One region of the Agrococcus carbonis genome, then DNA from elsewhere that is predicted to be linked to it. Evidence: predicted binding sites of a transcription regulator. Region 1 holds the regulator's gene; the other holds the start of a gene.
What was found. The regulator LexA, encoded in region 1, represses DNA repair genes until DNA is damaged. The targets are predictions, from matches to a motif close to TCGAACANNTGTTCGA.
Positions count from the first base shown of each region.

Region 2: a site for LexA is predicted at 1,883-1,898, ahead of BLT67_RS09905 (DNA polymerase Y family protein). Genes of this name have one in related genera too.

Region 1 is NZ_LT629734.1:2,502,559-2,510,050, forward strand. It holds gene dapF (diaminopimelate epimerase) at 1-371, shown strand, start outside; gene BLT67_RS12005 (class I SAM-dependent methyltransferase) at 355-966, opposite strand; gene hflX (GTPase HflX) at 989-2,497, shown strand; gene lexA (transcriptional repressor LexA) at 2,557-3,183, opposite strand; gene BLT67_RS12020 (LysM peptidoglycan-binding domain-containing protein) at 3,430-3,780, shown strand; gene BLT67_RS12025 (histidinol-phosphate transaminase) at 3,827-4,906, shown strand; gene hisB (imidazoleglycerol-phosphate dehydratase HisB) at 4,916-5,515, shown strand; gene hisH (imidazole glycerol phosphate synthase subunit HisH) at 5,512-6,150, shown strand; gene priA (bifunctional 1-(5-phosphoribosyl)-5-((5-phosphoribosylamino)methylideneamino)imidazole-4-carboxamide isomerase/phosphoribosylanthranilate isomerase PriA) at 6,225-6,974, shown strand; gene BLT67_RS12045 (SseB family protein) at 6,983-7,492, shown strand, end outside.
Region 2 is NZ_LT629734.1:2,044,248-2,051,739, reverse strand. It holds gene BLT67_RS09910 (error-prone DNA polymerase) at 1-212, opposite strand, end outside; gene BLT67_RS09905 (DNA polymerase Y family protein) at 301-1,872, opposite strand; gene BLT67_RS13450 (hypothetical protein) at 2,000-4,660, opposite strand; gene BLT67_RS13445 (hypothetical protein) at 4,641-6,551, shown strand; gene BLT67_RS09895 (hypothetical protein) at 6,561-6,872, shown strand; gene BLT67_RS09890 (hypothetical protein) at 7,243-7,492, opposite strand, start outside.

The sequences.
Region 1 (7,492 bases):
ACGTCGTCGTCGCGCTCGCCGGCGACGACGAGCTCGACGCGCTGCAGCTGCACGAGGCGCCCTCCCTCGACCCTGCGCCGCCGGACGGCGCGAACGTCGAGTTCGTCGTGCCCGGCACGATCGCCGACGGCGTCGGCTCCATCCGCATGCGGGTCCACGAGCGCGGCTCGGGCGAGACGCTCTCGTGCGGCACGGGCGCGGTGGCTGCGGCGATGGCGACGCGGCACTGGTCAGGGGATGCGGCGGATCGGTGGATCGTGGACGTGCCCGGCGGGCGCCTCGAGGTCGAGGTCGACGAGCGCGGTCACGCGTGGCTCACGGGCCCCGCAGAGCTCGTCTTCCGGGGCGAGGGGATCAGTCCGGCGCGGTGACGGCGATGATGCGGTACGTGCGCTTCGAGTCGGCGCGCTCGACCTCGAAGCCCTCGAAGCGCTCGGCGAGCCACCGCAGCAGCGAGTCGGCGCCGAGGTGCTTCTGCACCACGAGCCACGCCGTCGCCCCCGGCGCGAGCCGCGGGATCCACGTCTCCAGCAGCTCGTGCAGCTGCGCCTTGCCGATCCGGATGGGCGGGTTCGACCAGATGGCGGCGAACCGCAGGTCCTCCGGCACCCGGTCTGGCGTCGCAGGCACGATGTTCGATAGGCTGAGCAGCTCGGCATTCCGCTCCACGAGCGAGAGCGCACGGGCGTTGACGTCGACCGCCCAGACCCGCGCGCCGGGGGAGCGCACGGCGAGCGTCGAAGCGATCGGCCCCCAGCCGCAGCCGAGATCCAGCAGCTCGCCCGTCGCGGGCGGTGCGGGCACCGCATCCAGCAGCACCGCGGTGCCGACGTCGAGCCGGTCGCCGGAGAACACCCCTGTGGCGGTGACCATCTCCCGCTCGCGCCCGGCGATCGGCACCCGGATGGTCCGGACCGACTCGGGTGCGACGGGCTCGGCAGAGAAGTAGTGGTCCGGCACGGACACGACAGTAGCGAAGGACTCCACGATGGCAGAACCGCAGGACCACCCCGGCGACCGCGCGATGGAGCGCATCCTCGCCTGGGCGCAGCCCGCGGAGGGCGCGGTGCTCTCCGAGCGCGCGCAGGCGCTCCAGGCCGACGACGGCCTCGCCGACACCGACGGCGAGCAGTACGACCGCGAGGAGCGCGCGGCGCTGCGCCGCGTCGACGGGCTCCGCACCGAGCTCGAGGACGTCACCGAGGTCGAGTACCGGCAGCTGCGGCTCGAGAACGTCGTGCTCGTCGGCGTCCACTCCGGATCCGCCGAGGACGCGGAGCACTCGCTCCGCGAGCTCGCGGCGCTCGCCGAGACCGCGGGCGCCCGCGTGCTCGACGGCATGCTGCAGCGGCGGCCCAACCCCGATCCCGCGACCTACGTGGGGCGCGGCAAGGCCGAGGAGCTCGCCGCGATCGTGCAGGAGCTCGGCGCCGACACCGTCGTCGCCGACAGCGAGCTCTCGCCGAGCCAGCGTCGTGCGCTCGAGGATCGCGTGAAGGTCAAGGTCATCGACCGCACGGCGGTCATCCTCGACATCTTCAGCCAGCACGCCAAGAGCCGCGAGGGCAAGGCCCAGGTCGAGCTCGCGCAGCTCGAGTACCTGCTGCCGCGCCTGCGCGGCTGGGGCGAGTCGATGTCGCGCCAGGCCGGTGGGCAGGTCGGCGGCCAGGGCGCCGGCATGGGCTCGCGCGGACCGGGTGAGACGAAGATCGAGCTCGATCGCCGTCGCATCCACACGCGGATGGCGCGGCTGCGCAAGCAGATCAAGGGCTTCGCACCCGCCCGAGCGGCGAAGCGCGCGAACCGGGACCGCTTCGAGGTGCCGGGCGTCGCGATCGCCGGTTACACGAACGCGGGCAAGTCGTCGCTGCTCAACCGCATCACCGGCGCGGGCGTGCTGGTCGAGAACGCGCTCTTCGCGACGCTCGACGCGACCGTGCGGCGCGCCCGCACGCCGGATGGGCGCGAGTTCACGATCGCCGACACCGTCGGCTTCGTCCGCAACCTGCCGCACCAGCTCGTCGAGGCGTTCCGGTCGACGCTCGAGGAGGTGTCCGAGTCGGAGGTGATCGTCCACGTGGTCGACGCGAGCCACGCGGACCCCGCCTCGCAGATCGCGACGGTGCGCGACGTGCTGGGGGAGACCGGTGCGCGCTCGATCCCCGAGATCGTCGTGTTCAACAAGGCCGACCTCATCAGCGACGACGACCGGCTCGTGCTGCGGGGCCTGCAGCCGGATGCGATCTTCGCCTCCGCGCGCACGGGGGAGGGCGTCGACGAGATCCTCGCCCGCATCGGCGAGCTGCTGCCGCGGCCCGAGCTGCCGGTGTCGCTGCTCGTGCCCTTCGACCGCGGCGATGTCGTGGCGATGCTGCACGACCGGTTCGAGGTCGTGCACGAGCAGTACGAGGAGGCAGGGACGCGCATCGACGCAAAGGTCTCCGAGGCCGTGCTGCCGCAGCTCGCCGAGTTCCGGGTGGACCCCGCGACGAGCTAGGCCCCGGCGCGCCGAACCGCGTCGGTCGCGGCGCGGCAGCGCGCGGCTGGATCTACCGGCTAGATCGCGCGGAGGACCGCGACGACCTTGCCGAGCACCTCGGACTCGTCGCCGAGGATCGGCTCGAAGGCCGAGTTGCGCGGCAGCAGCCACGTGTGGCCGTCGCGCTGCTTGAAGACCTTGACCGTGGCCTCGCCGTCGAGCATGGCCGCGACGATGTCGCCGTTGACCGCGTCGCGCTGCTGGCGCACGACGACCCAGTCGCCGTCGCAGATGGCTGCGTCGATCATCGAGTCGCCCACCACCTTGAGCATGAAGAGGTCGCCGCCGCTGCCCACGAGCTGCTTCGGCAGCGGCATGACGTCCTCGATCTGCTCCTCGGCGGTGATCGGGATGCCGGCGGCGATGCGCCCCACCATGGGGACGAACGCGGCCTGCTCGATGCTGCCGACGGTCTCGTCGGCGTCGTCCGCCACCAGCACCTCGATCGCGCGCGGGCGCGCGGGATCGCGGCGGATCATGCCGGCGAGCTCGAGCTGGCCCAGCTGGTGCGTCACGCTCGAGAGCGAGGACAGGCCTACGGCATCGCCGATCTCGCGGTAGCTGGGCGGGTAGCCCCGCTGTCGCACCGCCTGCTGGATGACCCTCAGGATCGCCTGCTGCTTCTCGCTCAGCTGCCTCGTCATGCCCGCTCCGCTCTCTCGTCGGCTCAGCGGTCGTGACGCGATGTCAGTGGCCCGCGATTGACTCCTCGTGGTTCGAAAGCGTATCCGACAGGACGCCCGGATCAAACGGATGTTCGAGCGTGTCGCGCAGAACTTGCGCGGCAGGGCTTGACGCATCCGGTCACTCGAAGATAGGTTCGAAACAGAGATTCGCAGACGATGCTCCCGGCCGAGCATCGTCTGCGGATCCCAACGAGAGGAGTCCCGATGACTGCCATCGCCACCACCGCAGCGCCGATCCGCATCCGGATGACCGCGCGCGGCCGCAGGGCGCTCGCCCTCCTCGTCGCCGCACCCGTGCTCGCGGCCGGTGCGCTCGCCGGCGCCGGCGTGCTCGGCGACGCCGTCGCCGGTGCTGTCGCGTCGTCGTCGACGGCGACGGTCGAGCTCGAGACCGTCACGGTCGTGCCGGGTCAGTCGCTGTGGCAGATCGCCGCGTCGGTCGCGCCCGAGGCCGACCCGCGCGACGTCGTCGCCGAGATCGAGCTGCTCAACGGCATCCGCGGAGCGATCCAGCCCGGCGAGCAGCTCGCGATCCCCGCGCACTACTCGCGCTGAGCGTCGCGCGCCGCGCGCCGCACCGCCTCCGTCCTAGGCTGGTTCGGTGACGAGCCTCGACGACCTCCCGATCCGCGACGACCTCCGTGGCCTGACGCCGTACGGCGCGCCGCAGCTCGAGGTGCCCGTGCGGCTGAACGTCAACGAGAACGCCTATCGGGTGCCGGAGGAGGTGGCGCTCGACATCGTGCAGGAGATCGCGCGCGCGCTCCCGGATGCCAACCGCTACCCCGATCGCGAGTTCGACGCGCTGCGCCGGGGCTTCGCGGAGTACCTCGGGCACGGACTGACGCCGGCGCACATCTGGGCAGGCAACGGTTCGAACGAGGTGCTGCAGCACGTGCTGCAGGCCTTCGGCGGCCCGGGCCGCTCGCTGCTCTCGTTCACGCCGACCTACTCGATGTACCCGCTGCTCGCGCAGGGCGTCGGGATGCGCTGGGTACCCGTGCCGCGCGCCGCCGACTTCACGCTCACCCCGGACGCGGTCCGCGCGGCGATCGCCGAGCACGACCCCGACGTCGTGTTCCTGTGCACGCCGAACAACCCCACGGGCACGCCGCTCGGCCTCGACGTGATCGAGGCCGCGGCCGAGGCAGCGAGCGGCATCGTGCTCGTCGACGAGGCCTACACCGAGTTCGCGCATGACCGCAGCCAGACCGCGCTGTCGCTGCTCGAGCGCTTCCCGCGCCTGCTCGTCTCGCGCACGATGAGCAAGGCGTTCGCGTTCGCGGGCGTGCGCGTCGGCTACCTCGCCGCGCACCCCGCCGTGATCGACGCGCTGCGGCTCGTGCGCCTGCCCTACCACCTCTCCGCCATCACCCAGGCGGCCGCGATCGCAGCCCTCCGCCACAGCGACGCGATGCTCGCGAGGGTCGACGCGCTGCGCGAGCAGCGCGACCGCATCGTCGACGAGCTCGGCGCCCTCGGCCTGCAGCCCTACCCCTCGGACGCCAACTTCGTGCTGGTCGGCGGGGTCGCCGACCCGCAGGCGACGTTCCGCGCGCTGCTCGACCGGGGCATCCTCGTGCGCGACGTCGGGCTGCCCGGGACGCTCCGCATCACGGCCGGCACGCCCGCCGAGACGACCGCGGTGCTCTCGGCCATGGCCGAGCTGGCCGACGCATAGGATCGAGGCATGGCCCGCACCGCAACCATCGAGCGCTCGACGAGCGAGTCCACCATCCGGCTCTCCCTCGACCTCGACGGCACCGGCACGTCGTCCATCTCGACGACGGTGCCCTTCTACGACCACATGCTCACGGCCTTCGCCAAGCACTCGCTTATCGACCTCGAGGTCACGGCGACGGGCGACATCGACATCGACGCGCACCACACCGTCGAGGACACCGCGATCGCCCTCGGGCTCGCGCTGCGCGACGCGCTCGGCGACAAGTCGGGCGTGCGCCGCTACGGCGACGCGACCGTGCCGCTCGACGAGGCGCTCGCGCGGGCCGTCGTCGACCTGTCGGGCCGACCGTTCCTCGTGCACGGCGGCGAGCCCGCCGGCTTCGAGCTGCACCGCATCGGCGGCCACTTCACGGGCTCGCTCGTGCGGCACGTCTTCGAGGCCATCACCCTCAACGCGCGCATCACCGCGCACATCGACGTGCTCGCGGGCCGCGACCCGCACCACATCGCCGAGGCCGAGTTCAAGGCGTTCGCGCGCGCGATGCGCGTCGCCGTCGAGCACGACGCGCGCGTGAGCGGCGTGCCCTCGACCAAGGGAGCGCTGTGACGGCTCCCCGCCCCACGGTCGCCCTGCTCGACTACGGGCTCGGCAACGTCCACTCGGCCGCGAAGGCGCTCGAGGCGGCCGGCGCCGACGTGACGCTCACGGCCGACCGCGCCACGGTGATGGAGGCCGACGGCCTCGTCGTGCCCGGCGTCGGCTCGATGGCTGCGTGCATGGCCGGGATCCAGGCGATCCGCGGGGGCGAGCTCATCGGCCGGCGGCTCGCGGGCACGCGTCCGGTGCTCGGCATCTGCGTCGGCATGCAGGTGCTCTTCACCGCGGGCGAGGAAGGCGGCGTGCACACCAACGCGCTCGACGAGTGGCCCGGCACCGTGCGCCGCCTCAAGGCCGACGTCCTGCCGCACATGGGCTGGGCCGAGGTCGAGGCGCCCGAGGACTCGCAGCTCTTCGCCGGCATCCGCGACGAGCGCTTCTACTTCGTGCACTCCTACGCGGCCACCGAGTGGACGATCGAGCCGCATCCCCGCATGCGCCAGCCGCGCGTGACCTGGGCCGAGCACGGCGAGCGCTTCCTGGCCGCCGTCGAGAACGGCCCGCTCTCCGCCACCCAGTTCCACCCCGAGAAGTCGGGGGAGGCCGGCATCCGGCTGCTCACGAACTGGGTGCGCGGCCTCTGAACCCGCGCGAGTAGCATCGCACCGGCTCCTCGACCGGCCCCTCGACCGGCCCACCCACCGAAGAAGGCATCGCCATGACCGATTTCAACCAGTCGCCCAAGCTCCAGCTGCTCCCCGCCATCGACGTCGCCGACGGCAAGGCGGTGCGCCTCACGCAGGGCAAGGCCGGCACGGAGACGTCGTTCGGCAGCCCGGTCGACGCGGCCGAGGACTGGGTGCGCCAGGGCGCCGAGTGGATCCACCTCGTCGACCTCGACGCCGCCTTCGGTCGCGGCGACAACCGCGGCGTCATCAAGAAGGTCATCAAGGCCGTGAAGGGCCGCGTGCAGGTCGAGCTCTCCGGCGGCATCCGCGACGAGGCGTCCCTCGAGGCGGCGCTCGCCACGGGCGTCAAGCGCATCAACCTCGGCACCGCCGCGCTCGAGAACCCCGAGTGGACCGCGGCGGTCATCGCCGAGTACGGCGACCAGATCGCGGTGGGTCTCGACGTGCGCGGCACGACGCTCGCCGCGCGCGGCTGGACGCAGGACGGCGGTGACCTGTGGCACGTGCTCGACCGGCTCGAGGCGGCGGGCTGCAGCCGCTACGTCGTGACCGACGTCACGAAGGACGGCACGCTCAAGGGCCCGAACCTCGAGCTCCTCAAGCAGGTCGCGGAGCGCACGCAGAAGCCGATCGTCGCCTCGGGCGGGGTCTCGAGCCTCGACGACATCGCGGCGCTGCGCGAGCTCGTGCCGCACGGCGTCGAGGGCGCGATCGTCGGCAAGGCGCTCTACGCCGGAGCCTTCACGCTCGTCGCGGCGCTGGACGTCGCGGGCAGCTAGGCGCCGCCGTGAGCCGCGAGGCCGACTCGGCGGGGCGGCCCTGGGAGGGGCGCTCGTTCCAGCACCACGACACGGCGTACGCCGACGACGACGGCTCGGCGCCGGCGGGCTACCTCGAGTCGGTGCGCAGGCTCGCCGCGGGGGAAGCCGGCCGCGCGGGCGTCGTCGAGGCGCTGCGCGGCGAGCGACTCCTCGTGCCGCTCCTCGCTGCGGCGGGGGAGACGGGCCTCGACGAGCGCGGCCGCACGATCGACAAGACGCAGGAGCTCTCGATCGTCACGGTCGCAGGGCCCGACGGCGGCGCGATCCTGCCGATGTTCTCGCACGTGCAGGCGATGCAGGCGTGGAACGCCAAGGCGCGCCCCGTGCCGACGAGCGTGCAGCGCGCCGCCGCAGCGGCGCTCGACGGTCCCGCGCGCGTCGTCGTCGACCCGGGCGCCGAGAGCGAGTTCGTGCTGAGCCGCTCCATGCTCGAGGCCCTGCTCGCGGATGCGCCGTGGACGTGGGGCGTCGAGGAC
Region 2 (7,492 bases), 460 kb from region 1:
GCCTCGTTGACGAGCTCGGCGGGGCTCGACGCGCCGTCGAGGAACGAGTAGTGCGAGTGCGCGTGCAGCTCGGCATACGGGGTGACCGCGCTGTCGCCGGGCACGCGGATGCGGGGGCGGCGAGCGTCGTCGAGGTCGTCGGGGTGCCGGGCGGCCTTGCCCGCGCCGACGTCGCGGTCGCTGAGGATGCCCTCGAGCTCGCGCCAGGGCATCGACGGGTTGTTCCAGCCGGCCACGGGTCACCCCCTCCCCGCGCGGCGGCACTGCCCGGGCCCTGCAGGGCACCCGCGCCGCGGATCGCTAGGCATAGCGGCCCTCCGCGACCCACGCGCCGTCGGCGTGCAGCAGCACCCACGCCTCGCCCTCGCCGTCGAGCAGCTGCAGCCGGTGCACCGTCGTGCCGAGCTCGCGCCGCCGGATCGGCCACGGCCCCGCCCACGCGACCACCCGGCGGCGAGCGGCGGCGGGCGGGGAGAAGACGGCGGGGGATGCCGCGCGCTCGTCGAGCGCGCCGGGCTCGACCGCGGCCCCCGCGGCATCGGTGAGCAGCACCGGCAGCGGCGGCCGGAAGACGACCGACGGCCGCGGTGCGGGCAGCGCGCCGGGCCACGGCCCCGCCGGCTGCGGCGGCGCCGCATCGCCCCACGGCGTGAGCACGCCGCGCTCGGCGAGCAGCCGGCCGCCGCCGGTGGCGGCTGTGAGCACGGCCTCGCGGCCGAGCTTGCTCTGCAGCCGCTCGAGCGCGTGCCGGGTGCGGTCGTCGATGCCGGTGCCGCCCCACAGGCCCGGCATGTGCTCGGTCGCCGCGTCGAGGCGCTCGGGCAGCGCCTGCACCTCGACGAGCGCCGAGCCGAGGTCGCTCTCGGTGAGCTGCCACCGCATCCGGTCGACGATGTCGCCCGCGCGCAGGAACCCCGGCTGGCGCCAGAGCCGCTCGCTCACGCGCCCCTCCTCACCGCGCAGCACGATGCGCAGCTCGCTGCATACGAGCCGCTGCTCGGCGAGCTGCCGCACGAAGCGCTCGACCGGCTCGCGCACCGCGAGCGCGAGCTCGGCGACGCCCTCGAGCCCGGGCTCGAACGCGAGCCGCAGCACCCGCTCCTCCCCCAGCCCCGCGTCGTCGATGCGACGGTCGTCGAGCCCGCGGGCGCGCGCGAGCGCGACGAGCCCCGCCTGCCCGAACCGGTCGCGGATGCTCGCGTCGGGCAGCCGCGCGAAGCCGCCGAGGGTGTGCACGCCGAGGCGGTGCAGCATGCTCGGCAGCTCGTCGTCGCCGAGCACGCCGACCGGCAGGGGCGCGAGGAACTCGGCGCTGCGGCCCGGCGGCACGATCGTCTCGCCGGCGCCGGCAGCGGCGCCCGCGGTCGCCGCGAGCTCGGCGGTGAAGCGGTCGTCGGCGACACCGAAAGCCGCCGTGAGCCCGAGCCCGGCGAGCGCGTCCCGCACCGCGCCGACCGCCCGCGGCTCGGAGCCGTAGAACCGGGTCGCCCCGCGCATCCGGAACGCGAGCCCGCCGTCGCCGATCGACTGCGCCGCAGGCACGACCGCGAGCACCGCCCGCACCACCTGCTCGAACGCGAGCGCCTCGCCCACCGGGTCGGCGGGAGCGAGCGCGAGCATCGGCGAGGCCGCCTGCGCGTCGCGCACCCGCATGCCCGCCCGCACGCCGTCGGCGCGGGCGCCGGCATCGCACGCGACGACGCGCAGCGCGTGCACGACCGCGCCCGGTGCGCCGGCCTCGCCGCCGGCCGGCAGCGCGCCCGTCCGCCGGGCGACGACGACCGGCCAGTCGGGCACCCGCAGCACGCCGACGCGCGTCTCGCGCGGGCGGCTGCGCGTGGCTGCCTCGCGCTCCCCGGTCTCGATCGTCATGCATCCATGATCGAACACACGTTCGAACATGGCAAGCGGATGCGGTGTGTCGCAGTGGTCCTCGACGGCCCCGGGCGCGCAGAGGTGCGGGGCGCCCGATGGACGCCCCGCACCCCGTCGTGATGGATCAGGACATGGTGCGCTCGCGGCGACGGCCGCGCATCAGCATCATGCCCAGCGCCAGCAGCACCAGCGCGGGCAGCGCGAGGCCGCTCGCGTCGGCACCGGTCACCGGCAGCTCAGCCGCGGCGGCGGGCAGCGACGCCCGACCGTCCCCGGCCGCACCCGTCTCGCCGCCGTCATCCGCCTTGCCCGGCTGCTCCGGGTTCGGCTGGTGGGGCGACTCCGAGTCCGGGCACTCCGCCTGCGGCGGCTCCGGGCACTCGTGCTCCGGGGGCTCCGGGCACTCGTGCTTCGGCGGCTCGGGGCACTCCTCCTCAGGAGGCTCCGACTCCTCGCCGCACTCGTGGCCCCAGCGGTCGGATCCGGAGATCACCATGGGGCACGACTCGGCGACGGCCGAACCGACGGATCCGACGCTCGTCGCGTCACCGAAGACGGCGATCGCGTTGCCGCTCCAGTTCGTGGCGTGCGCCGTGCTGGTCACCTGCTGGTTGCCCGAGAGCACACCACCGCTGCCGGACGAGATCACCGTGGGCGACGAGGTCGCCCGGGCGGACCCGACGGAGTGGTGGCTGCGCGCGTCGCCGAAGAGCGCCACGGCGTTGCCGCTGACGTTCATCGCCTCAGCCTCGGACGAGACCTGCTGGTTGCCCGACATGAGACCGCCGCTGCCCGAGGAGCGGACGTACGGCGACGAGGTCGCCTCCGCCGAGCCCTCCGAGCCGCGGCTGGTCGCGTCGCCGAAGACGGCCAGAGCGTTGCCGCTCCAGTTCTCCGCCGACGCCGAGCTCGTCACCTGCTGGTTGCCCGACAGGACACCGTCGCTGCCGGAGGAGTGGACGCGGGGCGACGACGTCGCCTCGGCCGATCCCTCGGACCACGAGGAGTGGGCATCGCCGAAGAGCGCCACGGCGTTGCCGCTGACGTTCATCGCCTCAGCCTCGGACGAGACCTGCTGGTTCCCGGACAGCAGACCGTCGCTGCCGTGGGACCGGACGTAGGGCGACGAGGTCGCCTCCGCCGATCCGTACGAGCCGCGGCTGGTCGCGTCGCCGCCCATCGCCAGAGCGTTGCCGCTCCAGTTCGTGGCCGACGCCGAGCTGGTGACCTGCTGGTTGCCGGAGAGGACACCATCGCTGCCCGAGGAGTGGACGCGGGGCGACGACGTCGCCTCGGCCCAGCCCTCGGAGTGGTGGCTGCGTGCATCGCCGAGGAGCGCCACGGCGTTGCCGCTGACGTTCATCGCCTCAGCATCCGAGGTCACCTGCTGGTTGCCCGACAGGAGGCCGTCGCTGCCGTGGGACCGGACGTACGGCGACGAGGTCGCCTCCGCCGATCCGTACGAGCCGCGGCTGCTCGCGTCGCCGAGGACCGCCAGAGCGTTGCCGCTCCAGTTCTCCGCGGACGCCGCGCTCATCACCTGCTGGTTGCCCGAGCCCATGCCGTCGCTGCCGGAGGAGTGGACGCGGGGCGACGAGGTCGCCTCGGCCGATCCCTCGGACCACGAGGAGTGGGCGTCGCCGAAGAGCGCCACGGCGTTGCCGCTGACGTTCATCGCCTCAGCCTCGGACGAGACCTGCTGGTTCCCGGACAGCAGACCGTCGCTGCCGTGGGACCGGACGTAGGGCGACGAGGTCGCCTCCGCCGATCCGTACGAGCCGCGGCTGGTCGCGTCGCCGCCCATCGCCAGAGCGTTGCCGCTCCAGTTCGTGGCCGACGCCGAGCTGGTGACCTGCTGGTTGCCGGAGAGGACACCATCGCTGCCCGAGGAGTGGACGCGGGGCGACGACGTCGCCTCGGCCCAGCCCTCGGAGTGGTGGCTGCGTGCATCGCCGAGGAGCGCCACGGCGTTGCCGCTGACGTTCATCGCCTCAGCATCCGAGGTCACCTGCTGGTTGCCCGACAGGAGGCCGTCGCTGCCGTGGGACCGGACGTACGGCGACGAGGTCGCCTCCGCCGATCCGTACGAGCCGCGGCTGCTCGCGTCGCCGAGGACCGCCAGAGCGTTGCCGCTCCAGTTCTCCGCGGACGCCGCGCTCATCACCTGCTGGTTGCCCGAGCCCATGCCGTCGCTGCCGGAGGAGTGGACGCGGGGCGACGAGGTCGCCTCGGCCGATCCCTCGGACCACGAGGAGTGGGCGTCGCCGAGGAGCGCGACAGCGTTGCCGCTGACGTTCATCGCCGACGCGTCGGACATCACCTGCTGGTTGCCCGACAGGACACCGTCGCTGCCGTGGGACCGGACGTAGGGCGACGAGGTCGCCTCCGCCGATCCGTACGAGCCGCGGCTGGTGGCGTCGCCGAGCACGGCCAGAGCGTTGCCGCTCCAGTTCGTGGCCGACGCCGAGCTCATCACCTGCTGGTTGCCCGAGCCCATCCCGTCGCTTCCCGACGAGTGCACCCGCGGCGACGAGGTCGCCTCGGCCCATCCGTCGGAGTGGTGGCTCGACGCGTCGCCGAGGAGCGCAACGGCATTGCCGCTGACGTTCATCGCCTCAGCATCGGACCAGACCTGCTGGTTGCCCGAGAGCAGACCATCGCTGCCGTGGGAGCGGACGTAGGGCGACGAGGTCGCCGTGGCCGATCCTTCGGATCCCCTGCTCGACGCATCCCCGAGCACCGCGAGAGCGTTGCCGCTCCAGTTGGTGGCCGAGGCCGAGCTCATCACCTGCTGGTTGCCCGAGAGCATCCCCTCACTGCCGGACGAGTGCACCCGCGGCGACGACGTCGCCTCGGCCGAGCCCTCCGACCACGAGCTCCGCGCGTCGCCGAGGAGCGCAACGGCATTGCCGCTGACGTTCATCGCCGAAGCCTCGGAGCTGACGTGCTGGTTGCCCGACAGCATCCCATCGCTGCCGTGCGAGCGGACGGACGGCGACGAGGTCGCCGTGGCCGATCCTTCGGATCCCCTGCTCGACGCGTCCCCGAACACCGCAAGAGCGTTGCCGCTCCAGTTCGTGGCCGACGCCGTGCTGGTCACCTGCTGGTTCCCCGAGAGGAGACCGTCGCTGCCCGACGAGTGGACGCGCGGCGACGAGGTCGCCTCCGCCCAGCCGTCGGAGTGGTGGCTCGAGGCGTCGCCGAAGAGCGCCACGGCGTTGCCGCTGACGTTCATCGCCTCAGCCTCGGACGAGACCTGCTGGTTGCCCGAGCCCATCCCGTCGCTGCCCGACGAGGCGACGCGCGGCGACGACGTCGCCTCCGCCGAACCCGTCGAGTCCTCGCTCGTCGCGTCCCCGAACACCGCAAGAGCGTTGCCGCTCCAGTTCGTGGCCGTGGCCGAGCTGGTCACCTGCTGGTTGCCCGACAGGAGACCCTCGCTGCCCGACGAGTGGACGCGCGGCGACGACGTCGCCTCCGCCGAACCCGTCGAGTCCTCGCTCGTGGCGTCGCCGAAGACCGCAACGGCGTTGCCGCTGACGTTCGTCGCCTCAGCCTCGGACGAGACCTGCTGGTTGCCCGAGAGCATCCCCTCACTGCCCGACGAGCGCACCTGCGGCGACGACGTCGCCTCGGCCGAACCCGTCGAGTCCTCGCTCGTCGCGTCACCGAACACGGAGACGGCGTTGCCGCTCCAGTTGGTGGCCGTGGCCGAGCTGGTCACCTGCTGGTTGCCCGACAGGAGACCCTCGCCGCCCGACGACTCGACCTCGGGCGACGACGTCGCCTCCGCCGAACCCGTCGAGCCCTCGCTCAGCGCGCTGCCGAACACGGAGATCGCGTTGCCGCTGATGTTCCATGCGCCGGCCGTGCTCCAAGCCTGCTGGTTGCCGAAGAGCAGCCAGCCCATGAACGACGCCACCCAGTCCGACTCGCCCGAGGACGAGACCGACGGGGACGACGTCGCGGTCGCCGACCCGACAGAGCCGATGCTCTTCGCGTCGCCGAACACCGAGATCGCGTTCCCGCTGAAGTTCCAGGCCTCGGCCGAGCTGCCGACCTGCTGGTTCCCCGAGAGCATCCCTCCGCCGCCCGAAGAGCTCGCCGAGGGGGACGACGTCGCCGTCGCGGACCCGGTCGAGTTGATGCTCTTCGCGTCGCCGAAGACGGAGATCGCGTTGCCGCTGAAGTTCCACGCGCTCGCGGAGCTTCCGACCTGCTGGTTGCCCGACAGCGTGCCTCCGGCGCCCGAAGAGCTCGCCGAGGGGGACGACGTCGCCGTCGCGGACCCGGTCGAGTTGATGCTCTTCGCGTCGCCGAAGATGGAGATCGCGTTGCCGCTGATGTTCCATGCCGTCGCGGAGCTGCCCACCTGCTGGTTGCCCGACAGGAGGCCGCCTCCACCGCTGCCCGACGAGCTCGCCGTGGGAGACGACGTCGCCGTCGCCGACCCGGTCGAGTCGATGCTCTTCGCATCGCCGAACACCGAGATCGCCATGCCGCTGATGTTGCAGGCACCAGTCGAGCTGTCGATCAGGATATTGCCGCCCGTGAGCAGACCGCCGCTCCAGAGCGACAGCCAGGGCATCGACGTCGCCGTCGCCGATCCCGTCGACCCGACCGAGATCGCGTCGCCGAAGACCGAGATGGCGTTGCCGCTGAAGTTGCACGCGTAGGCACCGCTCGTGACCTGCTGGTTGCCCGACAGGACGCCGCTGCCGCCGCCGCTCTGCGTCGTCGTGGGCGCGGCGGTGGTCGAGCCCGTGGGCTGCGTCCCCGTCGTGACCGTGGGCGACGACGTCGCCGTCGCCGACCCGGTCGAGCCCACGCTCGTCGCGTCACCGGTCGACGTGGGCGTCGACGTCGTCGTCGACGTCGGTGCCGCGGTCGTGGTGACCGGTGCGGACTCCGCCTCCGGCCCTGCGGCCGGTGCGGTTGCCGATTCGGTGACCGGCGCTGCAGGGGCCGGGGCTGGTGCCTCGGGAGCTGCAGGCTGAGGTGCCGGGGCCGGAGGCTCAGCGACCGGAGCCGCCGGGGCCGGAGGCTCAGCGGGCGGAGCCGCCGGAGCCGCCGGGGCGGGATCCGCAGCAGTCGGCGCCGCAGGCTCGGTAGCCGGAGCCTCGGCTGCCGGTTCAGCGACGGTCTCCGTCGCCACAACCGGTGGACTTTCGGAGCCAGGGCTCAAGGAGCCCTCCTCCGTGGCACTGGCCACGCCAGTGCCTGCGGCCCAGAGGCCGCCAGCGAGCGCTACGACGAGCAGCGCGCGCTTGGTGAGCTGTTTCATGGCTCATCCCTTTCAAGTGGATGGGGTCGAGCCGCATCGTTGCGGCCGACATCGTTCCGCGCGTCGCGCGGTCACGACCCCACTCAGTTCGGATGGGCGATGCAGTCCTGCGGGAGCGAGTCCGGGATGCGGCTCGCTTCGTCCGCATCGTTCGCGCCGTCCCCTGGACGGGGCAGCACGTAGGTCTCGGTGATGGCGAGCGGCTGCGTCGAGCCGACGCCGCCCGACGAGCCGCCGACGGCTCCGGCAGGGACGCCCGCCGGCGCGGGCAGCGGCACCTTCCGGGGCGCGAGCGGCCCCGCGACGCGGTCGAGCTTGGTGCTCGTACCGACG